Regions from separate parts of the Lactobacillus sp. W8172 genome, predicted to be linked through region 2. Evidence: predicted binding sites of a transcription regulator. Region 2 holds the regulator's gene; the other holds the start of a gene.
What was found. The regulator HrcA, encoded in region 2, represses chaperone genes, less so after heat shock. The targets are predictions, from matches to a motif close to TTAGCACTCNNNNNNNNNGAGTGCTAA.
Positions count from the first base shown of each region.

Region 1 (15,517 bases), on a different contig from region 2:
ACGCATTTACCACGTAAAGCTAACAATTTCGTAAGTTCAAGTGACTTTATTGCGATGATGCTTGAGCAGACTGATTCAAAGGTTACACCATACCAAGCACTCCTTACTGAAGTTCATAAGAAATTGCCTGCAATTACAATTAACTTTAAGGGTGATAAGGGTTATGAATTAATTGGACGTAAGGGACAAGTAATTGAACCTCAGTACTTAACCAAGGAACAACAAGATCTCTTGGCTGATTACGAAACTATCCAATATGATATGACTGCTGGTAAAGCTTATGGTTTACAAATTAAGGGCTTCTATAAGTAGTATCTGGTATTGACTTATTAGAAAAAAATGAGTATTATTCATTTAGATATTTTAAGTAGCGCTTCAGTTCAGTGCTCAGAGAACTAGCGGTTGGTGTAAGCTAGGCAGGCTGAAGTTTCGCGAAATACACATCGGGTGGTTCCGCTAAAAACCGAACCTGAGGCGCTAACAAGCGCAAACGTGGGTGGTACCACGGCTAAAAAAGTAATTTAGTCGTCCCTGGATTTCTTAGGAAATCCGGGGACTTTTTTATTGGAGGAAAAAGATGGCAAACTTTGATATTTTAGAAGATTTAAAATGGCGTGGAGCAATTAACCAGCAGACAGATGCAGAAGGATTAGCTAAGTACTTAGAAGAACATGATGACTTAGCACTCTATTGTGGCACTGATCCAACTGGTGATTCACTTCACATTGGCCACCTAATCCCCTTTATGATTTTAAAGAGATTCCAATTAGCTGGTTACCATCCAGTAATTGTTATTGGTGGTGGTACTGGTACAATTGGGGACCCATCAGGTCGTAGTACCGAAAGAGTTTTACTTGATGCTGAAAAGCTTCATCAAAATGAAATTGCTTTGACTAAACAAATGGAGAAGCTGTTTGGTACTGATAACTTTGAAATTGTTAACAACGCAGAATGGCTAGACAAGCTAAGCTTAATCGACTTCTTACGTGATTACGGTAAACATTTCCAAGTAAACAACATGATTAACAAGGATGTTGTTGCCAGCCGCTTGGAAAATGGGATTTCATTTACTGAATTTTCATACCAGATTTTGCAAGCAATTGATTTTTACCAATTAAACAAAAACCACGGTGTACAGATGCAAATCGGTGGTAGTGATCAGTGGGGCAACATTACAGCAGGAATTGACCTTATTCATAAGTTGATGGGATCTGATCGTGAAGCATTTGGTTTAACTATTCCATTAATGCTTAAAGCTGATGGAACTAAATTTGGTAAATCAGCTGGTGGAGCAATTTGGCTTGATCCAGAAAAAACCAGTCCTTACGAGTTCTACCAATTCTGGATTAACCAAGACGATCGTGATGTAGTTAAGTACCTGAAGTACTTTACTTTCCTAAGTCATGAAGAAATTGATGAGTTAGCAGAACAAGTTAAGACTGAGCCATGGAAGAGAACAGCGCAAAAGACTTTAGCTAAGGAAGTAACCAAGTTTGTTCACGGTGAAGAGGGATTGGCTGAAGCAGAAATGATCACAGGCTCTCTATTCTCTGGTAATGTCAAAGACTTAACTGTTACGCAAATTGAGCAGGGATTAAAGAGCGCACCAACCGCAGAGTCAGGATCGGCTGCTAAGAATATTGTTGACTTTTTAGTTGATACCAAAATCGAATCGTCTAAGCGTCAAGCACGTGAAGATGTTGAAAACGGTGCAATTTACATTAATGGTGACCGTGAACAATCAGTTGATTTTGAAGTTGATCCAGCAAAAGCATTTGACGGTAAGTATGTAATTGTCCGTAAAGGAAAGAGAAAATATACTTTGGTTAATATCAAAGACTAGTTATATGAATAAAAGTCTGGTACATTATGTATCAGACTTTTTTTATAAAGTGAAAAAATCAGATGTTAAATAGTGGAAATTAAAAATAAGGTGGCTAAAAATGAGAGCACGAGTTGTCTTGTATAATCCGGAATTAAAAGCTATTTTATTAATTCACAGGCTGAAAAACGAGCGCGACTATTGGGTCATTCCTGGTGGCGGTGCAGAAAACCAGGAAACGCCAATTGAAACCGCAATTAGAGAAATCAATGAAGAACTGAAAATTAAGTTGTTACCCGAAAAACTTAAGCGATTGTTTGAAATTGACAATGAGGTTATCTTTTTAGCCCAAGCTGGGCAAATTAAAGTACCTCGAATTAGTGGGGAAGAAAAAGAACGCTCAAGCACTAAAAATATTTACGAGCCGGCTTGGGTTGGCTTAAAAGATCTCACTACAATTAATTTAATGCCACCAGAAATTGCTAAACAGCTTTTAGAATCTATCAAATAATATGATACTTTTAAGCAATATTTGACAAAATATCAGGCTATAATTCATAATCTATTTAAGGCAATAATTATTTATTGCTATAAATTACCCCGTTTTAGGAGGAAAAGAAATGTCTGAAATATTAGTTACTACTACGGAAAATATTCCTGGTAAAGAGTATGAGATTATTGGTGAAGTTTTTGGCTTAACCACTCAATCTAAAAATGCTTTTAAAGATTTTGGCGCTGGCTTAAAATCAATGGTGGGTGGAGAAATCCGTAGCTACACTAAGATGTTACAAACATCTCGTGAGCAAGCTCTTGAACGCTTACGTCAAGAAGCTGAAGAAAAAGGTGCCGATGCAATCGTGATGATGCGTTTTGACTCAGGTACAATTGGCGGTGACATGCAGTCAGTAGTTGCATACGGTACAGCAGTTAAGTTCGTACAGTAAATAATTAAATTTAGCATCCACTAACTAAGGTGGGTGCTTTTTTGTTAAAATTAATTTGCCGCTTTAGCTCAGGAGGTAGAGCACCGCCGTGGTAAGGAGGAGGTCCTCAGTTCAAATCTGGGAAGCGGCTTAAGACTAAAAAAGGAGTGATTAAAATGGAAATAACAAAGGTAATCGATTTTGTTCAAAAGCAATTAGAAGGTGAAAAGACAGGCCACGATTTTTATCATGGTCAGCGTGTGGCCCACTTAGCTAGCCAATTATATTTACAGGATAATCCTGATGCGCCTGCAGACAGCCGCATGGTGGCGATTATTCAGACAGCAGGGTATTTACACGATACGATTGATGAAAAGATCTGTGCGGATCCTGAGCAAGTTGTTGAGCAAATTAAGTACTTGCTACCACAGGCTGGCTTTAGTGAGCTTGAAGTAAAGGATATTCTGTTTACCATTCAGCATATGTCGTTTTCACAAAATATTGAACACCATTATCAATTACCAGTTTCTGGTGAATATGTTCAAGATGCTGATCGCATTGAGAGCTTGGGTGCAATGGGAATTGCGCGCGCGTTTACCTATGGCGGTGCTCACGGTAATGTGATTTATGATCCAAAGATTAAGCCTGAAAAACTGGTTAGCCACGATCAGTATCGTGAACACACTGAAACCACCATTAATCACTTCTATGAAAAACTGTTCCAACTAGAAGATTTAATGAATACTGATGGTGGCAAAAAAGAAGCACACAAGCGGACTGATTTCATGCGTGCTTTTGTTCAAGAATTTATGGACGAGTGGAATGTTTAACTAATTCTGGCGTTCGAATTGCAGTAACGCCTTCTTACGTTCAATTCCACCAGCGTATCCAGTCAATGAGCCGTCACTGCCAATTACGCGATGACATGGAACGATTAGTGTGATTGGGTTATGTCCAACTGCACCACCAACTGCGCGTGCTTTATTTGTTTTGACTGCTTGTTTTGCTTGTAGTTTGTCAGAGAGTTCACCGTAAGTGGTTGTTTCGCCATAAGGGATTTTTTGCAATTCATAATAAACTGCTTTTCTAAATGCTGTGACTTCTGGTCTAATTGGAATGGCAAAAGGGTCTGGCTTCAAACCAGCAAAGTAGTCATTGAGCCAGCGAAGAGTTAGCTTAAGTGGATTATTTTGAACATCATCTGCTTGATCCAACTGATAGTTTGCGCCGAAAAAATTCTGATCTGCAAACCATAAACCTAGTAAGGCTTCCTCATCACTAAGTAAGATCATGTCACCTAATTTAGATTGAAAACTGGCACGATGTAACACTTTAATCACTCCATACTAATAAATTATGAAAACCATGCGGTTTCACCGGATGGTTTTTATTTGCGCATTATATTATTCATTTTAGCGTGCACTAATTTATTTTAATAGCGAACAACTTAAAAGCTCATTTTTTCAAAAGCTACTTTTAATAAACATAACACAAGTAAAAAAGTTGAAAAAATTTTCCTTGTCATATACAAAGCTCGATGGTTTAAGAGCCAAGCGCTAATTTGACAAAATCAAAAAGGTTGTTACATCAACACTCTATGTTGTATTATGACTTTGACGTGAATACTAAATATTGATATTCTAATACTAGAAATTATATGGGGGTCATACATAACTATGAAGACTAAAATCAAGAAAATCCTATCCTTTGCTACCGTAACATTTGCGGCTGGTGTTGCACTTACTGCATGTTCCGGTAAAAAGCAGGGTGGAAGTGGTAACTCAACTGATAGCGCAAAGCACTCAATCGCGTTGATTACTGATACTGCGGGTGTTAATGATAATTCATTTAACCAATCCGCTTGGCGTGGCTTTAAGGCATACGGTAAAGACCATAACTTAAAGCGTGGTAAGAACGGCTATCAGTACTTCCAATCGAGTAGTGCAGCTGACTTTGAACCAAACTTTGACCAAGCTAGCAAAGCAGGATACCAAACAATTTTTGGTATTGGTTATAGTCTGAAAGATGCTGTTAGTGCAGCAGCTAAAAAGGACCCTAAGAAGAACTTTGTTATCGTTGATGAAGTAATCAAAGGTCAAAAGAACGTTGCTTCAGCTAACTTCAAGAGTGAGCAAGCTTCATACTTAGCCGGTGTTGCAGCAGCAACTCAAACTAAGACAGGTGTCATTGGTTTCATCGGTGGAGCTCACGGTAACATTATTGATTTGTTTGACGCAGGTTTTACTAAAGGTGTTAACGATCAAGCTAAGAAGTTAAATAAGAAGGTTACACTTCTAAATCAATATGTTGGTAACTTTACAAGTGCTGACAAGGAAAAAGCTATCGCACAATCAATGTACGCTAAAAAAGCTGACATTATCTTCCACGCTTCTGGTTTAGCTGGTAATGGTCTTTTCCAAGAAGCCAAAGCAATCAACCAAAACCGTCCTGCTGATAAGAAGGTTTGGGTTATCGGTGTTGATGTTGACCAATCATATTTAGGTAATTACAAGAGTAAGGATGGCAAGAAAGACAACTTTGTATTAACTTCAGTAATCACTGGTGTTAATGTTGCTACTCACGATATTGCAAACCGTGCATATAACGGTAAGTTCCCTGGCGGTAAAGAATTAGTTTACGGTTTGAAGACAAACGGTGTTTCCATTACACGCGGCCATATCGAAGACAAGGCTTGGAAATACTCACGTGACGCACGTCAACAAATTATTGACGGTGAAATCAAAGTTCCAATTCACCCTTCAAAATAGTTCGATTTTAGAATAACAAAAGTTTTTATATGCAAAGTCGAATAGATTCATCTTGTCTTTTTACGTATTTTATAATAAAGTAATAGATGAAAAGTTCGTATTTTTGTGGAGGATAAAAACTAACAATGGGTAAAAAACTTGCGAGACTTTTGTCATTAGGAACTGTGGCTGCTTCAATTACTTTATTAATGAGTGGTTGTTCTGGAAAGAAACAGAATTCAACCGGTGAAAGTAAAAAGAATAGCATCGCCTTAATTACTGATAGCAACGGCGTAAACGACCAATCTTTCAATCAAGCTGCCTGGGAAGGCTTTAAAGCTTATGGTAAAGAACAAGGTCTTAAAAAGGGAAGTGGCTATCAATACTTCCAGTCAAACAGCGCAACAGACTATACGCCTAACTTTAACCAAGCGGCTAAATCAGGCTACAAAACTATTTTTGGTATTGGCTACTTATTAAAAGATTCGGTTAGTGAAGCTGCTAAGAAAAATCCAAAGAAGAATTTTGTAATTGTCGATGATGTAATCACCGGACAAAAGAATGTTGCTTCGGTAACTTTTAAGAGTAACCAAGCGTCATACCTTGGTGGTGTAGCTGCTGCTTACTCAACTAAAACTAACAAGGTCGGTTTTGTTGGTGGGGCTAAGTCAACCATTATTGAAAGCTTTGAAAATGGCTTTAAACAAGGTGTTGCAGATGCCGCTAAGGCAATGCACAAGAAGATAACAGTTGATGCACAATATGTTGGTAACTTTACTTCGACAGATAAAGCGAAATCAATGGCACAATCGATGTACGCAAACAAGTGCGATATTATCTTCCAAGCTGCTGGTTCAGCTGGTAACGGTGTTTTCCAAGAAGCCAAAGCTCACAACCAAGCACATGCTGCTAGTCAAAAAGTTTGGGTAGTTGGTGTCGACGTTGACCAAGAAAACATGGGACAGTATAAAGACAAAGATGGCAAGAAAGACAACTTTACCTTAACTTCTGTTTTAAAGGGCTTGGATGTTGCCACTAAATCTTTAGCAGATGATGCAGTTAAGGGCAAGTTCCCTGGTGGCAAGCACCTTGTTTATTCTTTAAAGGGTAACGGCGTTTCAGTTACAAAGGGTAATTTATCACCAAAAGCTTGGAGTGCAGTTCAGAAATCTAGGGCTGATATCTTAGCTGGTAAAATTACTGTAGCCGGAGATTAATCGCAAATAATCAAGTAATAGGAAACTCTTTGTGTTTTAATATACAAAGAGTTTTTTATAGAAAGAAATATAAGCAAAATGGAAAATACGACGAATGTAATCGAGATGAAGCATATTGTCAAAGATTTTAATGGCTTTAAAGCAAACAATGACATTAATCTAACTTTGCGCAAAGGAGAAATCCTAGCTCTTCTTGGTGAAAATGGTGCTGGCAAGTCAACCTTGATGAGTATTTTGTCTGGTTTGCTAATGCCAACTTCTGGTGAAATTGATGTTCGTGGTCAAGAAGTTGAAATTAAAAATCCGACTGTTGCCAAGAACTTGGGAATTGGAATGGTTCACCAACACTTTATGTTGATGGAATCATTCACGGTTTTAGAAAATATTATTTTAGGTCATGAAACTACTAAGGGACCAAAGCTAGATTTTAAAAAGGCGCAACAACAGATTGAGGAGTTGTCGCAACGCTATAATTTGAACATTGATTCCAAAAAGAAGGTTAGTGAAATTACAGTTGCGCAGCAACAACGAGTAGAAATCCTTAAGGTGCTCTACCGTGGTGCTGATATCATGATTTTTGATGAACCAACTGCTGTTTTGACCCCGCAAGAAATTACGGAATTTATTCAAATTATTAAAGAGCTAGCTAAAGAAGGTAAGTCAATCATTCTGATTACGCATAAGCTTGAAGAAATCAAGCGTGCTGCAGATCGGGTTACGGTTATCCGTGCAGGTAAGAGTGTTGGTACTTTTGATGTTAGCGATGTAACTAATAACCGCTTGGCTGAATTAATGGTCGGCCGTCACGTTAACATGAAGCTGGACAAGCCTAGTGCTGAAGTAGGGAAAACTACACTTAAAGTTAGTGACCTTAAGGTTAAGAACAAGCAAGGTATTCTAGCATTAAAGGGCTTGTCATTTAACCTGCGTGCTGGTGAAATTTTGGGTGTTGCCGGGATTGACGGCAACGGACAAGACGAATTAGTACGAGCTTTGACGGGAATGCAACATGTTGATTCTGGCAAGATAAGCATTAATGATGAAGATATGACCAATCAAAAGGTACGAAAAATCACCGAAAAGGGTGTTTCGTACATTCCTTCTGATCGGCAAAAATATGGTTTAATTTTGCCATTTTCAATCTCGGATAATCTGGCGTTACAGAATTATTATCATCAACCGTATTCAAGCCACCATGTAATGCACTACGATTTAATTCATCAACATGCCGATGAGTTGATTAAAAAGTTCGATATTAGAACGACTGGTAGCAGTTTGCCAGTAAGTGACTTATCCGGTGGTAATCAACAAAAGGTAATTATTGCACGTGAATTAGATCTCGACGGTGATTTGATTATTGCCTTTCAGCCTACTCGTGGCCTTGATGTTGGTGCAATCGAATATATCCACCAGCAACTCTTGCTTGAACGTGCAAAAGGAAAAGCAATTTTGCTAATTTCTTATGAATTAGATGAAATTATGCAATTGTCTGATCGAATTATTGTTCTTCATGATGGCGACATTTCTGGTGAAGTTAAGCCGGAAGAAACAAGCGATGAAGAATTAGGCTTGTTAATGACTGGCATTAAGAAAGAAGGCAACGCTCTTGCTTAAAGTAACACCAAAAACGAAAAAAATCTTAGTACCACTAATTTCTATTTTTGCTGGTTTTCTAGTTGGTGCATTGATTATGTTGATCTGGAGCTATAATCCGTTTGAAGCATATTCATCAATGTTCTCTAGTGCTTTAGGCAACATGAATGGAATTGGTGAAACAATCCGTGAAGCGACGCCGCTTATTTTTACTGCAATTGGTTTTGCCATTGCTTCAAGTGCCGGCTTCTTTAATATTGGTTTGCCTGGTCAGGCACAAGCCGGTTGGTTAACCTCAATCTGGATCGTACTTGCTAATCCAAACATGCCAAAAGTTATCTTACTGCCATTAGCAGTTATTGCCGGTGCCCTTGCTGGTGCTGCTGTAGCTGGTGTTGCCGGTTGGCTGCGTGCACAATTTGGAACAAATGAAGTTATTACTACTATCATGCTGAACTACATTGTGCTCTATTCCTGCCAGTACTTGATGCAACAAGTTATGTCTAGCAAATTGAGAATTGATACCGACACAACTAAGACAATTACTGCTAACGGTAGTTTGAAAATTGATTGGTTAAGTTCAATGTTTGGCGATTCTAGAATTAACGCAGGTATTTTCTTAGCCTTAATTGGTGTTTTCATTTACTGGTACTTAATGAAAAAGACAACGACTGGTTTTGAGATTCGCTCAGTTGGTGCTAATCCATATGCGAGTCGCTATGCCGGAATGTCAACGAAAAAGAATATTATCTACTCAATGCTTCTTTCAGGTGGTTTTGCTGGCTTAGGTGGTGTTGTTCAGGGACTTGGAACCTACCAAAACTACTTTACCCAGACTACTAGTTTGGACATTGGTTGGGATGGTTTGTCTGTTGCGCTACTTGGTGGCGGAACTGCAATTGGTATCTTGCTGGCAGCCATTTTGTTCTCAATTTTGAAAATCGGTGGCCTAGGAATGCAAACAATAGCTGGTATTCCTTATGAAATAGTTTCGATTGTAATTGCGGCAATTATTTTCTTTGTGGCAATTCAATATGTCATTGGACTTTTATTTAAGGCTCGTAAAGTATCAGTTGAAGAGTCTGAACAAAAGACGGACGGCACTAGCCCTGCAAATACAACATCAACTGAAGGAGGACAAAGGTAATGAATTTAGTTGGAATATTATCTTTATTGGTTTCGTCAACTTTTGTTTACTCTACGCCACTAGTTTTTACAGCCCTAGGCGGAGTTTATAGTGAAAACTCTGGTATTACTAACGTCGGTCTTGAAGGTATCATGACGATGGGTGCTTTTTCTTCAGTTGTTTTCAATCTGACCTTTGCTTCAACTTTTGGTAAATTGACACCATGGTTAGGTTTATTAGTTGGCGGCGTTGTTGGCTTGCTATTTTCATTATTGCATGCCGTAGCAACGATTAATTTCCACGCTGATCACGTAATCAGTGGTACTGTGCTTAACTTAATGGCACCCCCATTAGGCGTCTTTTTAGTAAAAGCAATTTATGATAAAGGACAAACTGAAAATATCACTCAAAGCTTTGGTTACTTTAGTTTTCCTGGTCTTGCTGATATTCCAGTCATTGGACCAATTTTATTTAAAAACACTTCTGCTCCTGCTTGGGTAGCAATTATCGTTTCAATTATCCTTTGGTGGGTATTGTATAAAACGCGCTTTGGTTTGCGTTTACGTGCTTGTGGTGAAAACCCACAAGCAGCCGACACCATGGGTGTTAATGTCTATGGGATGCGCTATGCTGGTGTTCTGATTTCTGGCTTTTTAGGCGGAATTGGTGGTGCTGTTTTTGCTCAAGCAATTTCCGGTAACTTTTCAATTTCGACCATTGTAGGTCAAGGATTCATGGCTTTAGCAGCAATGATTTTTGGTAAATGGAACCCAATTGGTGCGATGCTTGCATCACTGTTCTTTGGTTTTGCTCAGAGTATCAGTATTATTGGTAATCAATTACCATTTTTCAACCATATTCCATCCGTTTACATGCAGATTGCACCATATGTAATCACGATTGTGATCCTAGTTCTGTTCTTTGGTAAGTCAGTTGCACCAGCTGCTGATGGTCAAAATTATATTAAGTCGAAATAAGGAGAAAAATGAAAGAATTCTATTTCAATCACGATGGTAATATCGATGATTTAGTATCATACCTATTGTTTTTACAAGCACCAGAAATTAAGTTGCTTGGTGTTGGTGCAATCGATGCCGACGGTTATGTTGACCCATCAGTTGAGGTCTGCCGTAAGTTAACCGATCGTTTTAATACACGCGGTGATAAACTAGAAGTTGCTAAGTCAAATTCACGTGCTGTTAACCAGTTTCCTGAAGCTTGGCGGACAGCATCGTACTCTTTCAATTCATTACCAATTTTAAATGAATCAGGAAAAATGGTTACCAAGGAAGCAGACCAACCTGCTCACTTAGACATGGTCACTAAGCTCGAAAATGCTACTGCGCCTGTAACTGTTGTTATGACAGGTCCATTGACTGACTTGGCTCGTGCCCTAGATGCTGCGCCTGAAATTGAATCAAAAATTGAAAAACTTTATTGGATGGGTGGCTCTCTTGATGGTCACGGAAATGTTGTTCAAGTTAATGCAGATGGCACACAAGAATGGAATGCATTCTGGGATCCATACGCTGTTGAGCGTGTACTAGCTTCAAATATTCCAATGGAAGTCATTGGCCTAGAAAGTAGTGAAGAACTACCGCTAACAAATGAATTGAAGATGCACTGGGCAGGTTTACGCAAGTATCCAGCTGTTGATTTAGCTGGTCAAGCTTATAGTCTTCTGGTTAATCCACCAATTCAAACAGCTCAACTATACTTTTGGGATATTTTAACTGTTATCAGTGCACTTTATCCTGAAGTTGTTTTAACAGCAGAAAAACGTAAGGTAAAAGTTATTACTAAGGGAACTGCTGCTGGCCGAATGGAAGAAGATCCAAATGGCCGTGAAATAACTTTAGTAACTAAAGCAGACAAAGATTTATTCTTCAAGAAGTTTGACGAATTACTTATGCGTGCAAAATAATAAACAAAAAGAGTGAAGTTCATAATTTTGAACTTCACTCTTTTATTTTGCCTATTTTTAGTTTAAGCGATTGAATCCCAAGCAGGAAGATCTGTAATTGGGCCTTCTGTCAAGGCAAGCTGTTCAGAAGTTAAGTACTTCTTGTGTACGACAACTTCGTAGACGTAGTCCTTGAACCAGTCATTATTCATAACGAAGAAGCCCTTGTCCCCGTTTTGTTCGCCCCATGAGTTTTCAACTTTCCATTGACGAATATGACCGTTATCTTCATCAACACCAACTAGCGTCATAGCGTGAGTAGCTGAACCAGCACCAGTACGCAATCTGTCAGCCTTAGACATTGTTAAATTAACGCCAAACAACTCGTTGAATTTGTATAGATTGTTATCAAGGTAACCTGCCTTACGGTCACTTTGTATACCAACATCATTACCAAACCAAACAGCTTCACCGTCTTTTAATTGGTTAACTGCGTAAGTTTCCAAAAACTCCATCGGCAAGTTTAGGAACTTGATTCGGCAGACACCTTCAACGTTGTCAGCGAATGGTAAGCCGTAGAGCTTGTTGTATTCATGATCAGGTGCATTTGTTAATACAACGTAGTCATCAAAGTCAACATCGCCCATGTACTTGTGCAAAAATTCGAGTGGAGTTAAGTCTTTATCTAAGTGATATTTCTTATCGTCATCACGATATTCCAAATCGAATTTCTTTGGTGGTTCACCAACGGCAATTGCTGTCATTTGGTAAACTTCGCCTAAAAATTGTTCACGTGCTTTTTCGACTTCTTCGTCTTTTCCTTCTTGCTTTAATTTACGCAAAACCAAAGCGTCTTTCTTCAACTTGTCACCCAAAGCCTTACCCAAGGCACTGGTATTATTAGCGTTGAAACTTTCCGGCATTGCATAGGAAGGTACAACACCATATTTTTCAATCAAAGCAGCCCCCATGTGGAAATGACCGCCATCTTGACCGGCCCCTTCTAAAATAGCTCTAACTGTCCGTGAGTTGAGGGGCTTGTCTGCTGTATCCAAGATGTTGTCATAAAAAATGTTTGCACGCTCGATTTTGTCCCAGAAGAAGTTATAACTTTGTGAGAAAGTAAAATTCTTACAGTTATGCTTTTTACCAAAGTTGTGGCGCAAAATATTTAATGTGGCGAATTCCCAGCAACGACCAGATTGACGCTGATTAGTAACATTTTCTGTGTCTAATTCTGTAGAGAAAACACGAGTTAGTTCACCTTGTACACGTTCATTGTAAGCAGCAGCTAACACACCACTTTTTTGGGTTGCACGTGCAACTACTTGATTTTTAGGGTTTTGATTAAAATTGTCCGTAAACTTTTCTAGTTCTTGGACAGTAACTTGATGTCCCATAGATAATTCTCCTTTTTTAATCTAATTTTAAATTACTTTCTATTCTAATCTAAAAGAAAAGTGGGTTCAATAGCTGAACCCACTTTAGAGAATTATTTGTATTGGCAACTTATCTAGAACTTCTTGCAATTAAAATATAAATAAGCTAATCAATTTGAATTGAATTATCACTTTGATCAGAACTTTGTTTTGGTAAAGTAATAGTCAATACACCATTATCATACTTTGCACTGATCTCACTTGCAACTACATTTGGTAATCTAAAGCTACGAGAAATGTGACCATCGATTCTTTCACGATGAATAAGGCTGTTGTCCTTGGACATATCTTTAAATGATTTTCTTGAGCCTGAAACGCTTAAAATACCATTATTGTAGCTTAGATTAATATTGCTCTTATCCATTCCTGGCATATCAACTTTAATCACATATTCTTTATCGTTTTCAATTACATCTGATTGCATTAATTTGGCAACATTAGTATCGTCAAAAAACTTTCTAGGAAGATCAAACCAATCATTCATTGCATCAAATAAGTCATTACGACGATTCATCATATCATTTGCCATAATTTAAAACTTCCTTTCAATTTTTTGTTTTCAATTTAGTTAAATATGTAAGTGAAGACTTTCATTTCTTCCTTACAATTAATATTATAGTACCATTATTCGAAAAGTGAACAATTTTTAGCACTTTTCTTCGTCGAGTGCTAAAAATCGAAGGAAAATGCTGATATATCAAGGAAAAAACTTGTGGAAAATTTTTATAAAAAAGTAAAAAAGGAGATAAAACTTTGGTTTATTATCAGAAAATGACGCCAACAGGCTACCAAAAAATTGAAGAGGAAATTGCTCGTTTAAAAAAGGACCGACCAAGACGAATCAAAATTTTGCAGGAGGCCCGATCACTTGGTGATTTATCGGAAAATACCGAGTATACAGAGGCTAAGAGAGACTTGGGGCACCTGCAAAGTCGTTTGCGCTACCTTGAAAAGCAATTGAAGTATGCTGAAGTAATTGAAAAGAACGATGATGGCAAAGTTGATTTAGGTAAAACAGTAACGCTTCGTTTTGATGATGATGAAGAAACAGAAAAGTATCAGATCGTTGGACGAATGGAAGCTGATATTGCCGAAGGCAAAATTTCCTTTGACTCACCTTTGGGCCAGGCGATAAATAAAAAAGAAGCTGGCGCAGTAGTAAATGTGGCAGCCCCTGCGGGTGAATACCAAGTGACAATTCTTGCAGTCGAATAAAAAATTCTTGCTTAACCAAACTCTTGTTTGTATAATTTATAATACAAACAAGAGTTCGGAGTGGAAGTGGTGAAAAATGTATGATTATCGTTATGAACCTCATAATGTAGTGTTTATGATTGATAATAAATCGTTTTTTGCTAGCTGCGAAGCAATTGAATTAGGTCTTAATCCAATGAAGGCGGTATTGGCAGTTGCGTCTCATCAGCAAGATGAGGAAAGTTACGGTTCTGGCTTAATCATGGCTGCTTCGCCCTTAGCTAAGGCAAAATATGGTCTAAATAATGTAATGCGGGTTCGTGATGTTCCTAACAAAAAAGAGGCACCTGACTTAATTTTGGTGCCTCCGCATATGAACTTATATATTAAGCGCAGTACGCAGATACTTGAAATCTTTCGTCAATTTGCGGCTGATGAAGATATTCATCCCTATTCCATTGATGAAAGCATGATTGACATGACAAAATCGTGGCATCTATTTGGCGATGATCCATATTTAGTTGCACGTAAGATACAGCTTGAGATAAAAAATAAACTTGGTTTCTATACCACATGTGGAATAGGGGAAAATCCCTTATTGGCTAAATTATCAATGGATATCTCAGCTAAGCATCGTCACTCAATGATTGACTATTGGCACTACATTGATGTTCCAGATACTATCTGGCAGATTAAAGACATGGAAGAAGTCTGTGGCATTGGCAAACGCACAGCAAAGCATTTGCGCCGGCTTAACATTAATAATATGTATGAACTAGCACATTCAGATCCTGCAATTCTAAAAAAAGAGTTTGGCGTAATGGGCGAGCAGTTATTTGCAATGAGTTGGGGTGTTGACCGAAGCATTATTAGAGAACGTTATTTTCCCAAAATGAAAAACTATGGCAATTCGCAAATTTTGACCAGAGATTATACTGATCAGCGTGAAATAGAGATTGTCTTGCGTGAAATTAGTGAACAAGTGGCAGCTCGGATTAGATCACATAGAGTGCAGACGGGATGCATTAGCTTAATGGTGAACTTTTCAAAATATCGGCTTAAGGGCAAACGGAAAGGCTTTAACGTTCAGCAAAAAGTTTGTCCAACTAATGATAATGATGCAATTGCAGCAGAAGTGCTTGCCCTTTTTCGCAAAAACTGGCATGGAGAAAGGGTTCGTGCCTTAGGCGTGAGTTGTGGCGACTTGCATCCCGATAATTACCAACAATTAACCTTTTTTGTGCAACCAAGTCAACAGATTAAAAAGAAAAAAATTGATCAAACAGTTGATCAAATAAGACAAAAATATGGTTTTACAAGCTTAGTCAAGGCGTCAAGCCTGCTTCATGGTGCAACCGCAATTAAGCGTAGTAGCTTAGTTGGTGGCCATAATGGCGGTAATGCTTACGACTAGTGCTTAGTCTTTCTTAATTGAAAAATGGTGCTGGTGTTTCATAAAGTAGTCTTTTTTTGCTATAATATGGAATTTGTAGGGTACACAAAGAGATAGGGGTAATTGATAGTGAATACACCAGCATCAAGACAGGGTAACC
Region 1 covers NZ_JACFPG010000002.1:142,738-158,254, reverse strand. The annotation lists gene H3R21_RS04315 (LTA synthase family protein) at 1-312, shown strand, start outside; gene tyrS (tyrosine--tRNA ligase) at 578-1,843, shown strand; gene H3R21_RS04305 (NUDIX domain-containing protein) at 1,944-2,333, shown strand; gene H3R21_RS04300 (heavy metal-binding domain-containing protein) at 2,443-2,766, shown strand; tRNA gene H3R21_RS04295 (tRNA-Thr) at 2,824-2,896, shown strand; gene H3R21_RS04290 (HD domain-containing protein) at 2,922-3,575, shown strand; gene H3R21_RS04285 (methylated-DNA--[protein]-cysteine S-methyltransferase) at 3,576-4,076, opposite strand; gene H3R21_RS04280 (BMP family protein) at 4,422-5,513, shown strand; gene H3R21_RS04275 (BMP family protein) at 5,639-6,709, shown strand; gene H3R21_RS04270 (ABC transporter ATP-binding protein) at 6,788-8,323, shown strand; gene H3R21_RS04265 (ABC transporter permease) at 8,316-9,449, shown strand; gene H3R21_RS04260 (ABC transporter permease) at 9,449-10,405, shown strand; gene H3R21_RS04255 (nucleoside hydrolase) at 10,414-11,352, shown strand; gene H3R21_RS04250 (C1 family peptidase) at 11,415-12,731, opposite strand; gene H3R21_RS04245 (Hsp20/alpha crystallin family protein) at 12,877-13,299, opposite strand; gene greA (transcription elongation factor GreA) at 13,524-13,985, shown strand; gene H3R21_RS04235 (nucleotidyltransferase) at 14,062-15,378, shown strand; gene H3R21_RS04230 (CPBP family intramembrane glutamic endopeptidase) at 15,487-15,517, shown strand, end outside.
Region 1: a site for HrcA is predicted at 13,417-13,443, ahead of H3R21_RS04245 (Hsp20/alpha crystallin family protein). Genes of this name have one in related genera too.

Region 2 (15,517 bases):
TAATCATCCTTTCAATTATTGAGCAACAACAACCATTGCTGGTCTTAATGTGCGATCTTTATATAAATATCCCTTTTGTAGAACCTGAACGACATGATCTTTTTGATCATCGGATTCAGCTGCAACAGTCTGAACTGCTTGATGTAAGTTCGGATCAAACTGTGCTTTTTCAGCATCAATCTCGCTAATTCCATGATCCTTCATGGCTTTAACAAGCGCATCCAAGGTCATTTGAACACCCTTTTTAAGTTGACGCGACGCCTCATCATCTACCTTAGTTTCCAATGCTCTTTCTAAGTTATCCATTGCTGGTAAAATATCTTTAGCTAAGGATTGTGACTCATACTTAATCAATTGAGCACGTTCATTGTTGTAGCGGTTCTGCATATTCTGCATTTCCGCTTGACTACGAAGGTACTTGTCTTCTAGTTCTTTTTGTTCTTCTTTTATTTTTGCTAATTCTGTTTCAAGCTTTTTTGAAGTCTCAGGTTTCTTACTTTTATCTGTAGTATTAGCCTTTGTATCAGACTTTTTTTCTTCAGCTTTAGTTTGATCTTTGTTTAGATCTTTTTCACTAGCATATTTTTCTTTACTCACGGCTAACCTCCTTTATTTGAATCTACCATAATACTCAAGTAGTTTCTTAGCAAGTTCATTTCTAAAATATTCCAAAAGACCAATTACTTGCGAATATGGCATATTGTTAGGACCAAGTAAAGCAATTACGCCTTTACCATGTGAACCAACACTATATTCCGCAGTGAGCAGGCTATAGTCCTTAAGTAAATCACTTGGCAAATCTGAACCCAAACTAACACGAATTGGATACCTACCACTGTCTGAGTTCATACATTGATCAACCATATCTGAAATCAAATCATTGTGATCAATTAACTCATAAACAGAGCGTAAACTTGAGACATCATCCAAAGAAGTATTATTAAGTAAATTAATCTGACCATCAACATACATTTGCTCACTTGTAGCATCTTTAATGACGTCTTCAACCAACTCAAGTAAGTCACTTGCATGAGAATTAGCAAGCTTCTTACCCAAAGTTCGATTAAGCAAAGATGATGTAACCTCATTTAGCGTTTTACCAATTAACTCATCGTTAATCATTCGAACTGCTTTTTCAATTTCATCACCACTGATGTTACGTGGCAAGTTATAAACTTGGTTGTGAACATCACCATCACTAGTAACTAAAATTGCCATCACTTGTCTATTAATTAAAGAGACAATTCTAAAACCAGTTATTGTGATATCATTATTTTCTGGCCCTTCTGCAAAAGCTGTGTAATTAGTCAAATCAGATAAAATCTTTGCTGCTTCTTGAACAATTTCATTAACTTGATGAAATGGTTGATCAAGTTGACTAACAATTCTCTTGTAAACAGAGGATGGTATCTTAAGTGGCTCAAGCAAGTTGTCTAAATAGTACCGATAACCGTCCATCGACGGAATTCGTCCACTTGAAAGATGTGTTTTTTCAAGAAGACCCTTATCTTCAAGCGCAGCCATTTCATTTCGAATTGTCGCACTTGAGACTTTCATCGGTAACTGATTCATCACTGTTTTTGAGCCAACAGGATCATGCGTCTGAGTAAAATCATTAATAATTGTTTTTAAAATTAATTCTTGACGTTCGGTCAACATAAATATCGCCCTCACTTTTAGCACTCATACTTTTTTGGTGCTAACAATTATTATGATACTAGCTTTTAGCAGAATGTCAAGTTGAGTGCTAATTTTTTCGCAATTAATTTTAACTTGAATTACTGTTTACCTAAAATTAACTTTGCTGAGCAAAATAAGCCTTTATTTCGGTCTCGTCTGCTTCCATTTGTTTCTTCAAATCATCCAAATTAGCAAATTTAATCTCACCACGTGTATACTTGTACCATTTGATAGCCATTTTTTTGCCATAGGCTTCTTCATCAAAGCCAAATAAATTTGATTCAATTAAAACTTTTTTTCCATCGCTGATCGTTACATTATATCCAACACTAGTCATTGAATCATGCCAATGCCCATCAATCTTTGTTTTTGTGGCATAAACACCAATTTTTGGAATAACCTTATTATCTTGCCAAACCAAATTAGCAGTTGGAAAACCTAGTTTATGCCCGTTGCGCAAACCATGACCAATTTTACCAGACATCATATATGGAAAGCCAAGAAGTTCATTAGCTAGTTCTATGTCACCATTAACAATGGCTTTTTTTATTTCAGTAGAACCAATTTTTTGTCCACCATATGACTGCTGTGGCACATTGACGATATCGAATCTGCCTTTAGCAAACTTAGGAAAATTTTCCATATTTGCTACGTCTTTTGGACCATAGGTATAATCAAATCCAGCAACGACTGTATCTGTTTCAAGTTTCACAATAATTTCATCAATAAATTGCTGAGCACTTAACTTACAAAAAGCATCACTAAAATGCATTACCAAAAGATAATCGACATTTAATTTTTCCATTTTGTATGCTTTTTCTTCTAGGCTGTCGATATAGCTAACATCTGCTCCTTGATAAACTGATTTTGGATGAAGGTCAAATGTCATCACTGCAAGAGGAAGCTTTTTCTCAGTTGCTTTTTCTCTGGCAGTTCTAATTAAATGTTGATGACCACGATGTACGCCATCAAAAAAGCCCAAAGCAAGCACAATCTTAGTAGGAAAAATATTCTCCTTAATTGGATAAGTTAAATGGATAATTTGCACAATAAAGCCTTCATTTCATCTTATTGGTTTTGTAATAGCATTAAAAACGGATGATACATATGGTCATCCTTTTCGTATATTGCTTTAATGCTATTATTGTACCTTAACGCAACTTTTTTTGCATTCGTTTTCAAAACTATTGCATTACCATTTTTAACTTTAGGCCATTGTTGATCATTCAAGTTAATATACTCATAATCCTTGAAAAAAGCATCAATTGGTTGAATAAAATCGGTAATTTTTCCAGGTGCATTAATTACTTCATCCAGTTTAACTGCTTGACTTAAGTCAAAACCTGAACTAGCAGTTCTTCTCAATGATTCCATAACTGCAGGAACATTCAATTCAGTTTTAAGATCGTTGACCAGAGACCTGACATAAGTGCCCTTACTACATTCAATCTGAAAGTCAAAACTTTCCTCACCTTTTTCCTTATCAAAGGTTGGATCATTTTTAATATCATATTGATAAACTTGCACCTGCCGCCTTGGTCGCTCTACTTCAATACCGGCACGGGCATATTCATATAAATGCTTACCATTAACTCGAACAGCGGAATAAATTGGCGGAACCTGTTCAATTTCTCCCACAAAGCTTTGCATTGCTTGTTGGATAGCTTCCTTTGAAATTGGGGCTGTGATTTTTTCACTTTCTAAAACTGTCCCACTTACATCATAACTATCAGTCGCATAACCAATAATTCCTGTGCCTTCATACTTTTTATTCTGTGTGTGCATTAATTCAATTAGCTTAGTAGCTTGGCCAATTGCAATTGGCAGTACACCTGTCACATCTGGATCTAGTGTACCAGCATGACCAATTTTTCTGATATGTAATGCTTTTCGCAAATGATAGACAACATCAGCACTTGTCATGCCTTTATCTTTGTCGATTACTAAAATTCCGTTTATCATATTTTCCTATTCCATAAAAAAAGCGCTCGCAAGCGCTTCTTAATTAATTATTGCGATCCTCATCTTGCTTCTTTACTTCAGCAATCAAACGGTCAATTTTACTACCATATTTAACTGAATTATCGCGTTTAAAAATCAGCTCAGGAACTTTATAGACTGTCAACACTTGTCCTAACAGGTGTCTCATCATCCCTTTTGCCTTTTCTAAACCAGCTGCAGCTTCCTCTTCCTTTTTAACACTTTCAGAAAGAATACTGTAATAAATAGTTGCATATGATAGATCATTAGTGCATTCAACTGCTGTAATTGTAACATCACTTACACGCGGATCACGAATATTTTTCCGCAAAATTTTAGTTAATTCACGGAGGATTTCTCCTTCAACACGACCTACTCTGTGTTTCATGTTTTCCTCCTAGTTAAACTAGTTGTTAGGCTTTACCTCTTGTTGCTCAACGGCTTCAAGTTCATCGCCTACTTTAATATCATTGTAGCCTTCTATGGTTAAACCACAATCAAATCCTTGCTTAACAATTTTGGCATCATCTTTAAAGCGTTTCAGAGAAGCCACTTTACCTGAGTAAATAACCACGCCATCACGTATTAAGTTGACATCAGCATCACGAGAAACGTAACCTGAATCAACAAATGCACCGGCAATTGTACCAACCTTTGAAACCTTCCAAGTTTCACGAACAGTTAGATTACCAACAACCTTGTCTTCGTATGTTGGTTCAAGCATACCCTGCATAGCGGCCTTAACATCATCAATTGCTTTATAGATAATACTGTACAAACGAATATCAACACCATCAGCTTCGGCCTGTGATTTGGCAGTTGCCGTTGGACGAACATTGAACCCAATGATAAATGCGTTAGAAGCTCCAGCAAGTGTAACGTCTGATTCATTAACAGCACCTACACCAGCGTGAATAATATTAACGCGAACGCCTTCAACTTCAATCTTTTCAAGTGATTGTTGTAATGCTTCTGCTGAACCTTGAACATCGGCCTTCAAAACGACGTCAACTTCCTTCATGTTCTCTTTCTTCATCGTATCAAACAAGTTGTCAAGAGTAACATGTTGAACGTTTTCACGTGATTGTTGCAATGCCTGTTGTGCTCTCTGTTCACCAACACTACGAGCAGTCTTTTCATCTTCAAAGACAACAAGCTTATCAGCTGATTCAGGAACATCGTTCAATCCAGTGATTTCAACTGGCATTGACGGCGTTGCTTTTTCTACTTGACGACCACGGTCATTTGTCATTACACGGACACGACCAAAGCGGTTACCGACAACAATTGGATCACCTGTACGCAAAGTTCCTTGTTGAACAAGAACATCGGCTACAGGACCACGACCACGAGATAAACGTGCTTCAATTACAGTACCAATTGCCATTTGTGTGGAGTCAGCCTTTAATTCCATCATATCAGCCTGTAATAAAATCATCTGCAACAATTCATCAACATTTTCACCAGTTTTAGCAGAAATATTGACGAAAATTGTGTCGCCACCATAATCTTCAGGAATTAAATTATATTTCATTAACTGTTCAGTAACGTGTTGTGGATTTGCACCTGGAGCATCCATTTTATTAATGGCTACAATAATAGGAACCTTAGCACTTTTAGCATGGTCAATGGCCTCAATAGTTTGTGGCATTACACCATCGTCTGCAGCAACAACTAAGATAACAATATCAGTTACTTCAGCACCACGTTCACGCATGTTTGAGAATGCAGCGTGTCCTGGGGTATCCAAGAATGTGATTGGTTGGTTATCGATTCTGACTTGATATGCACCAATCTTCTGCGTGATACCACCTGCTTCATGATCAGTAACATGAGTATGACGCAAACGGTCAAGTAAAGTTGTCTTACCATGATCAACGTGACCCATGATTGTGACAACTGGTGGACGTTTGTGTTGATGTTTCGACTCCTTAGATGCTTCCATCCGCTTACTATAAAGGTTGTCGATATCAGCTATGTCTTCATGTACCTTCTCTTCAGCATCGATACCATATTCTGCAGCAATTAATTCAATTGCATCTTTATCTAATGATTGATTTTGGTTGGTCATCACACCAAGCATGAACAATTTCTTAACAATTTCAGCAGGTTCACGGTGTAAAATTTTACCTAAGTCTTGGGCATTCATTCCTACTTCGTATACAAGAGTCTCTGGTAATGGACGCTCTTTTCTTTGAGTTGGCTGCTTTTTAGGCACTTGCTCAACCTGATGTTTTTTATTTTTATTCTTGCGCTTCTCTTGACGTTTTGAGAAACCATTGCTGTTATTGCCAAATGACTGATTTTTACCCTTACGTCCTGGTTTTCCTGCGTTGCGGGAATTATGACCGTTACCGCGTCTTTTTTCATCTTTAGCAGGTTCAGGAGCTGCAGCATTGTCAATTTTTCTAACTTGGTTAGAAGAAGTTTCTTGATTTTGCTTCAATCTGGCTGGTGATGGTTTAATGATTTTTGGACCAGTTACTGTAGACGTTGTTTTCTCCACCTTAGTTACTTTTGAAACAGTAGATTCTGTTTTTTCAGTTGATTTCTTTTCTTCTTTTGTACTATCAGGCTTATTTATATCTTTATGATATGACTCGCGCGCTTTTTCTGTCTGCTTGTTTAATGAACTTTGTTCAACTCTTTGCTTTTGTTTCAACTGTTTTAGCAAATCTTGAGCAGCTGGTTTGGTAACTTTTTGCGCGTGATTCTGATTAGTAGCTTGCTTAGAACGGTCTTGATTTTGTTGACTACGGTTATTCGCTTTACGATTATTGCTACGTCGAGGGCCATTAGTATTTTTGGTTTCTTCGTGGTTCTTTTCGTTTTTACGAATTGAAGTGACAGAAATTTTGATTTTACTGCTCTTTTTATTGGCTTGCTTCTCTTGCTTTTTAGCGGGAGCGGGGTTGCTAAAACTACCCTTCAATTGATTCACCTGAGAATCTTCTAGTGATGACATATGATTTTTTACATCAAAGCCAAGGTCTTTCGCCTTTTTGACCACGTCTTTATTATCGATGCCTAAATCTTTTGCAATTTCATAAATTCTTTTCTTAGTCATCAAATCACACTCCTTTATGTATTTTTTGTATTAGTGCTTTACCAAAACCTGTATCAGTAATTCCCAATACTTTTCGGTTTTTGCCTACCGCATGTGATATTTCATCGCTGCTAAAATCATCTATTACTGTTACGTCATTTTGCTTAGCAACTCTAGTGACTTTTCCGCAGGTGTCTGCATGACTGTCATTAGCCAAAATAACTACTTTTACTTTTTGCGACTTTAGTGAAGCAAGAACGATATCTACACCAGAAACCATTTTTCCAGCTCGCTCACATAGCCCAAGTAAATTTAATGCTTTTGTTCTATTTTGCAAATTTATTTATCACCAAACAATTCTTTTCTTGCTTTTTGATGATCAACATAAGAAAAGAGTTCTTCGTAAAAGGACTCAGGTACTTTTGTACCTAAGCTTTTATCTAATAACCCTTTTTCTTGGGCAAATTTTATTTTGCTCGGATCTAAAGATACGTATGCACCTCTGCCTGGCTGTTTCCCAGTAGGATCAACCGAAATATTTTTTTCCTTATCAATTACGACACGGACTAATTCTTTTTTCGGTTGCATACTATTTGTTAATAGATCTTTTCGCATTGGAATTTTTCTTTTTTTCAAAAGAACTCACCCCTCGCTTTATTCTTGATCAGCCTCTTCGTCACTATCCACAGAGTCTTCAATTTCAACATCATCTTGATCAACAGCTTCAGCCGAAATATCTTCATCTATGCCGTCAGCAACTGAATCAACAATTTCCTCTGTTTCAGCTTCTGCATTTTCTTGGTTAGCTTCAGCTGTGTTTTCATCAACAAATTCAACTTCAGATTCTGGTCTAATGTCAATTTTGTAACCAGTTAATCTTGCAGCTAATCTAACATTTTGACCTTTTTTACCAATGGCAAGTGACAATTGATAATCAGGAACGATTACAAGTGCACTTTTTTCGTCTTCTTCATTACCAAACTGAACAGCAATGACTTCTGCTGGATTTAACGCGTTTGCAATAAAATCTGAAGGATCCTCTTCATATTTGACAACATCAATATTTTCACCACCGAGTTCGTTAACAACGTTTTGCACACGAGCACCACGTTGGCCAACACAGGTACCGACTGGATCAATATTAGGGTCGTTAGATTTTACCGCAATTTTTGTTCGATCGCCAGCCTCACGAGCTATTGAAACTATCTCAACAGTCCCATCATAGATTTCAGGAACTTCTTGTTCAAATAGACGTTTAACCATGTCTGGAGCAGTACGTGAAACCGTAATTTGTGCTCCCTTGGTGTCTGAACCAACATGAGTTACCAAGACACGTATCTGATCTTGCGGATTATAATTTTCATTTGGCATTTGATCATTACGTGGCATAACAGCTTCGACATTACCAATTTTAACATAAACGAAGCGATTATCACGTCTTTCCACGGTCCCAGTAATCAATTCATCTTCATATTGCGAATATTCATCAATAATATGATTTCTTTCCGCTTCACGTAAATGTTGCATAATAACTTGCTTAGCAGTCTGTGCGGCAATTCGACCAAAATTCTTTGGCGCAACTTCAAAGCGGATTTTATCTCCAACTTCATAAGCTTTATTAATTGTCAAAGCATCTTTTAAGCTGATTTCAAGTCGGTCATCGTGAACTTCATCGACAACTTCCTTTTCAGTCATTAACTTAAAATCACCTTTACGTTCATCAAATTCAACTACCACGTTAGTTGCTTGATTATAGTTTTTCTTATAGGCTGCAACAAGTGCTGCTTCGATAGCCTCAACAATCACATCTTGTTTTATACCTTTGGTTTTTTCTAGAGTCGCAAAGGCCTCTAGCATTTCTTTAGACATAAGTTTTTAATCAGCCTTTCTAAAATTCGATTGCAAAACGAATGCTTGCAATCAACTTCCGGGGAATAGTTAACTGTTTCCGCCTTGTTTTTACCTTTACTTCAAGTTCGATTTCTTCGTCATTAAAGGCTTTCAGAGTACCTTCATATTCTTTTTCGCCCTCAATTTTTTGGTAAAGGCCGACATGAATATAGTTATTAAGCGCCTTTTTCCAATCTTTTTCAGTTTTGATAGGACGCTCAATACCAGGAGATGATAATTCTAAAATATATGGATCAGGAAAAGGATCTGGTGTGATTTCGTCGAGTTTTTCAGAAATCAATTCGCTAAGGCCAGCAATTTCATCCATATCAATTCCATTTTCGCGATCAACATATATTCTTAAATAATTTTGACCCTTTTCTTTAACATATTCAATATCAACAAATTCATCATTGCGCTGTTCAATGATTGGTTTGATTTCTGCAAGTACAGAATCTTCAACTTTCGCCAAGTACTTTCCTCCGTAATAAAAAGAGTGAGCAAAACCTGCTCACTCCGAATCATTTATTCGAACTTCTTTTAACAGTATATCATATTTATATTTCTTCTGCAAAAATCAAAAAAGTGATAACTGGTTCTGGTCTGGCATCCCTTCCAAGACCTCATTTTCTTCCAGATAGTCCATAATTGTTTGCGAAACCTTACCTCTTTTTGCCAAATCCTCTTTTGATAAGAATTCTTGCTCTGCTCTGGCCGCAACAATTTGCTTAGCTGCATTGTTCCCTAACCCAGGAACAGCATTGAATGGGGCCAAAATAGTGTGTTGATCAATAATTTTGAAGTTTGTAGCTTCTGATTCATTGATGTCAACCATCCTGATTTTTATTCCCCGCTCTAAACATTCATTAGCGATTTCCAAAACAGTCAATAAACTCTTATCTTTAGCAGAAGCATCATTTCCTTTTTCCTGAATGTCTGCTATTGCTTTTTTTACTGTATTTTTACCGTGACTCATTGCCACAAGATCAAACAAATCAGCACGCACAGAAAAGTATGCAGTGTAATATATTTCAGGATAGTAAACCTTAAACCAAGCAATTCTTAAAGCCATAAGGATATAGGCTGTTGCATGCGCCTTAGGGAACATGTATTTAATTTTCAAGCAAGATTCAATATACCAGTCTGGAATTTTATCATTTTGCTTCAAAACTTCCATGTCTTCATCACTAATTCCGCGGCCACGACGAACAGACTCCATTGTTGAAAATGCTGTTTCTGGTTTTATACCCCAGTGGATAAGGTCCATCATAATATTATCGCGACAGCCGATTACGTCTTTCAACTTGCACGTACCATTGTTAATTAGCTCCTCAGCATTGCCTAACCAAACATCAGTACCATGCGAAAGGCCAGAAATTTGAAGTAGTTCAGAAAATGTGGTCGGCTTGGTTTCTTCGAGCATCCCCCTTACAAATCTGGTTCCAAATTCTGGAACACCCAAAGTACCAGTTTTTGATTGAATTTGTTCTGGAGTGACACCCAAGATATCAGGACTCGAGAACAATGACATAACACCAGGATCATCAGGCGGAATTGTCAATGGATCAACACCAGATAAGTCTTGCAACATTCTGATCATCGTCGGATCATCGTGACCTAAGATATCAAATTTCAAAATGTTATCGTGGATTGAATGAAAATCAAAATGAGTCGTCTTCCATGCAGCATTCACATCATCGGCAGGGTATTGGACTGGTGTAAAGTCATAAATGTCCATATCATCTGGCACTACTACTATACCAGCGGGGTGCTGTCCCGTAGTCCGCTTTACCCCGCTGACCCCAGCAGCAAGACGATCAAGTTCAGCTTTTCTTAAGTTCAGTTCTTTTTCTTCATCATAGTGCTTTGCATAACCATAAGCAGTTTTATCAGCCACAGTCGCAATAGTACCAGCACGATATGAATTACCTGGTCCGAACATTACACGAATAAAGTTATGAGCAACAGGTTGATAGTCTCCTGAGAAGTTTAAATCGATATCGGGAACCTTATCTCCATGGAAGCCCAAGAAAGTGGCAAAGGGAATATCCTGCCCATCCTTAACCAAATTTGCCCCACACTCAGGACATTTCTTATCAGGAAGGTCATAACCTGAACCGTACTCACCATTTTCAAAAAATTGTGAATATTTACACTTCAGACACCGGTAGTGTGGCGCAAGCGGATTTACTTCAGTAATTCCAGACATTGTAGCGACTAGACTAGATCCAACAGACCCACGGGAGCCAACCAAGTAGCCGTCCTTATTTGACTTGGCAACAAGCCGCTGGGAAATCAGGTAAATGACTGCATAACCATTTGAAATAATTGAATTTAACTCCATATCCAAACGATCCTGAACGATTTTAGGAGGAGGATTACCGTACAGTTCATGAGCCTTATCATAAGTCAACTTTTTCATTTCCTCATCTGAATTTTCAATATGCGGCGGATACAAGCCATCTTTAATTGGAGCAATCTCTTCAACTGATTCTGCAATTTTGTTTGGATTTGTAATGACAATTTCTTTTGCAACATCTTCACCTAAAAAATTGAATGCATCGAGCATCTCTTGCGTAGTGTAAAAATGTAAATCAGGTTGCTTTTTATTGCGGTCTGGATTACTACGCTGTGCTGAAATCAAAATTGTTCTATAAATTGCATCGTGCTCTTCAACATAATGTGCATCTCCCGTTGCAACAACAGGTTTATTTAATTCTTTTCCTAACTTGTATATGTTAGTTAATATTTCTTCTAATTCAGCCTCATCAGCAATTAAATGGTCCTCAATTAACTGGGAATAGTTTGCTGGTGGCTGAACTTCTAAATAATCATAGAATTTAGCTTTTTCACGAGCTTCATCATAGCCCTTTTGCATCATTGCAACAAAAACTTCACCCTCTGAGCAACCGGAACCAAATAACAATCCTTCATGATTATCAGTTAAATCAGATTTAGGGGTACGCGGAATGCGGTAAAAGTACTTTGTATTAGCAATTGAAACTAGCCGATACATGTTCTTCAAGCCAGCCTGGTTCTTAGCCAAAATAGTCATATGCTGCGGGCGAGCTCTTTTGAAAACTTGTCCATGAGCCGCATAATCATTCATCTTACCCATATCATCTTCACCATATTTTTTGGTAAAGGCTTCAAGTAGTTTGAACATTAAATAGCCAGTTGCTTCCGCATCTTGATTAGCACGATGGTGATGTTCAAGAACAACGTTGTACTTTTTAGCTAAAGAATCTAGAGTATGTCTTGTTTGTTCAGGATGAAGCAAACGAGATACTTCTAGTGTATCTACTACAGGTTGAGTGATTTCTTGCAACCCTGCTCTTTTTAGCGCAGCATTTACAAAGCCCACATCGAATTGAACATTGTGTCCGCACAATGGTCGATCACCATAAAAATCTTGGAACTGCTTAATGACGACTGCTTCATCATCAGCAGCACTTACCATTTCATCAGTAATTGATGTTAAATTGATTGTTTGTTCACTAAGCGCATGATGAGGATTGATGAACTTGTCAAAGCGTTCAAGTACCTCTCCATCCCTCATTTTGACTGCACCAATTTCGATAATTGTGTCGTAAACTGATGATAAACCAGTTGTTTCAACATCGAAGATAACAAACTCTCTATTTTCATATTTCATTGGTGCCGGATTAAGAACTAACATAGCATGGTCATCAATCATATTTGCTTCAACACCATAAACAATCTTAACACCGTTCTTTTTGCCGGCATTATATGCTTCAGGGAAAGCTTGTACATCAGCGTGGTCTGTAATTGCAATTGCTTTTTGACCAAACTTTTTAGCAGCTAAAACAAAATCGGTGGCAGTGTTTGTTGCATCTAACTGACTCATATTAGTATGAAGGTGAAGCTCAGCGCGCTTTTCATCACCCTCATATTTTTCTTGTCTTCCGACATGCTCAACTGCTTCAAAACTGCTAATGTTGAACACGACATCATGACTCCATTGGTCTTCAGCAGCAGAACCTTGCATTTTAGCCCAAGTCCCTGGTTTTAAAGCCTTAATCGATTCCAATTGGTCTTTATCTGAAATAAACTTTTTAAAGGAAATCGAATCACTATAATCAGTTATTTCTCCAGTGAAGATAATTGTACCTGTTTTTAACTCTTTACTATCAGTATTAAAAATGTTCCCTTCTATGACAACATTTCTTGTACCATCAATAACATCCTTAATCTGAGTAATAGGTAAACTTTCATCTAATTTACGATTGCCATAATGTGTCTTTTTGGTCTGGTAAGTAGTCTGCTTTGGTCTTTCCTTGACCGGAGCAGCTTCGTATACTTCCTGCATGCTTTGTTCATGCTGCTCTTGCAGTTGCTGTAAACTCTCTAAGTTGCTTAGTGAATTGACATCATCAACTTCAGTAACAAACTTTAGATTGAAGAAACCATAATTACGCATTTCTTCTGCGAGTTGGTCCAGCATCTTTTGTTCAATAAGGCCATCAACCACCAAGTTATCTACTGGAATAATCCAACGACCATTTTCTTTTTTGGGTTTATGACTAGAAATAAATTCGCGTGCAACTGGTTGTAAGATATCAGAATTTTGAACTGCGTATTTCCAATAATCAGTTAAATAGTCATCAAGTCCATCTTGGGTAGATACAAAAAGCCTGGTTTTAACAAAAGATGAAAAATTTGCTTTTATTGCCTTATTTAAAGCATCATATGTTTCAAATTTAAGTGGAGTAGCAAAAAGAACATGGATATCCCATCTATGTTCTTTAGCATATACATCCACGTTCTTAATTTCACCTTTTCTTAATAGGTCATTGTCTTCAAATTGATCTGGAAAATGAATTTGTTCTAACAGTCTTAAGAAAAGTTCGTTTTTATTAGCCACAGAAATTATCCTAACTCTTTATTTACAAAATCATCGAGTTCAGAAACATTCAGCTCTATTGATTTTTCATCAGTTGGACGCTTAACCTCAATAATTCCATCACTAGCTTTTTTACCAATTGTGATTCTAAGAGGCGCACCAATTAAATCTGCATCAGCAAATTTAACTCCTGCGCGTTCGTTACGATCATCATATAAAACATCATAGTCAGCACTATATTTTTGTTCAAGACTTTCAGCCAATTTTGTTTGGTCGTCATCTTTCATCTTCATTTGAACAATATGAAGATCATAAGGAGCAATTTCTTTAGGCCAAGAAATTCCTCGTTCAGTTAAATGTTGTTCAATAACTGCAGATAGAACTCTGGTTACTCCGATTCCATATGAACCCATGATAACAGGTTGAGCCTTCCCATTTTGATCAAGGAAACTTGCGCCCATTTTATCTGTATAGTAGGTTCCCAACTTAAAGATATGACCAACTTCAATTGAAGTAGTGAATTTTAATGGTAAATGGTCAACAGGATCTGGTTCACCTTCATTTGCAACACGTAAATCACTGAATTCTTCAACTTTAAAATCACGATTTAGATTAGCATTCTTAAATTGGAATCCATCTTTGTTTGCCCCGACAATTACATTAGTCAAGTCTTTAACAGTATCGTCTGCAATAATCTTATCAGCCCAATTTGCTTCAACTGGACCAACACTACCCTTGCCAACACCTGTAATTTCCTTTAATTCTTCATCAGTAGCAACACGAACAGAATTAGCATCTAGTAAATGAGTTAACTTAACTTCATTTATCTGCTTATCACCACGAATTAAAACTAGAACGTGCTCTTTTTCATTAATAATGTATAAAACACTTTTTACTATTTTTGTTTCTGGTACTTTCAAAAATTCAGCTAAATCAGCAATTGTTTCCTGACCAGGAGTTGCAACCTCTTCTAGTTCGGCAACCTGTTCTGGATCTTGTTTAAATGTATCAATACTTTGAGCCATTTCTAGATTTGCGGAATAAGTACCTGCTTCATTAGTTGCAATGGTATCCTCACCAATTGCAGCTGGAGCCTGAAATTCCATTGAGTTTTTGCCGCCCATCGTGCCGGAATCAGCAATTACTGGGGTTACTTTGACACCGCAACGACTAAAAATTGCTTCAAATGCTTTTTTCTCATCATCAAATTGCTCATCTAATTGTTGACTAGTAGCAGCAAAACTGTATGCATCTAACATAATAAATTCACGGCTACGAAGTAAACCAAACCGAGGACGATTTTCATCACGGAACTTAGTTTGAATTTGGTAAAGCGCAATTGGCATTTGCTTATAACTCTTGAGATTTTTAGCAACAATTTCGGTAAAAGTTTCTTCATGGGTTGGCCCTAAAAGACTTTGACGTCCATGGCGATCTTTTAACTGAAACATTTCAGGACCATACTTCTGCCATCTACCTGATTCTTCCCAGAGAGTTGCTGGTAAAAGTTCAGGCATTTCCATTTCTGGAACACCTATTTTTTCCATTTCCTCTTCCATGATTTTTTCGACTTTATTTAAAACTCGAAAACCTAAAGGCAAATAAGCATAAACTCCTGCAGTAACTTGTCTTACATAGCCACCACGAAGCATCAGCTTATGGCTTTCAGCAACCGCATCTGTTGGTGCTTCTTTTAAAGTAGGTATAAATATTTTAGATTGTCGCATTAAATTCTCCCCAAATTCTTTATTTAATAAAGTAGCGATAAATATCGTTACCAGTAACTGCGATGATTAAAAGTAAGAGCAGACCAAATCCAACCAATTCAACAATAGCCTCATGGTTTTCAGAAATAGGTTTTCCACGGAAAATCTCAATAATATTAAGTAAGAATTTTCCACCATCAAGTCCAGGAATCGGTACTAAGTTTACAATTCCCAAATTAATTGAAATCATTGCTAAAAATGCCAAAAGGTATGAAAAACCCATTTGCGAAACTTGAGCCGTCTGAGAGTATATCCCAACAGGACCAGACAATTTGTTCAAACTAAAGTTTC
Region 2 covers NZ_JACFPG010000001.1:189,856-205,372, reverse strand. The annotation lists gene grpE (nucleotide exchange factor GrpE) at 16-597, opposite strand; gene hrcA (heat-inducible transcriptional repressor HrcA) at 610-1,659, opposite strand; gene ribF (riboflavin biosynthesis protein RibF) at 1,796-2,728, opposite strand; gene truB (tRNA pseudouridine(55) synthase TruB) at 2,749-3,642, opposite strand; gene H3R21_RS00940 (ribosome-binding factor A) at 3,686-4,048, opposite strand; gene infB (translation initiation factor IF-2) at 4,067-6,727, opposite strand; gene H3R21_RS00930 (ribosomal L7Ae/L30e/S12e/Gadd45 family protein) at 6,732-7,043, opposite strand; gene rnpM (RNase P modulator RnpM) at 7,046-7,342, opposite strand; gene nusA (transcription termination factor NusA) at 7,361-8,575, opposite strand; gene rimP (ribosome maturation factor RimP) at 8,595-9,068, opposite strand; gene H3R21_RS00910 (PolC-type DNA polymerase III) at 9,174-13,481, opposite strand; gene H3R21_RS00905 (proline--tRNA ligase) at 13,487-15,187, opposite strand; gene rseP (RIP metalloprotease RseP) at 15,207-15,517, opposite strand, start outside.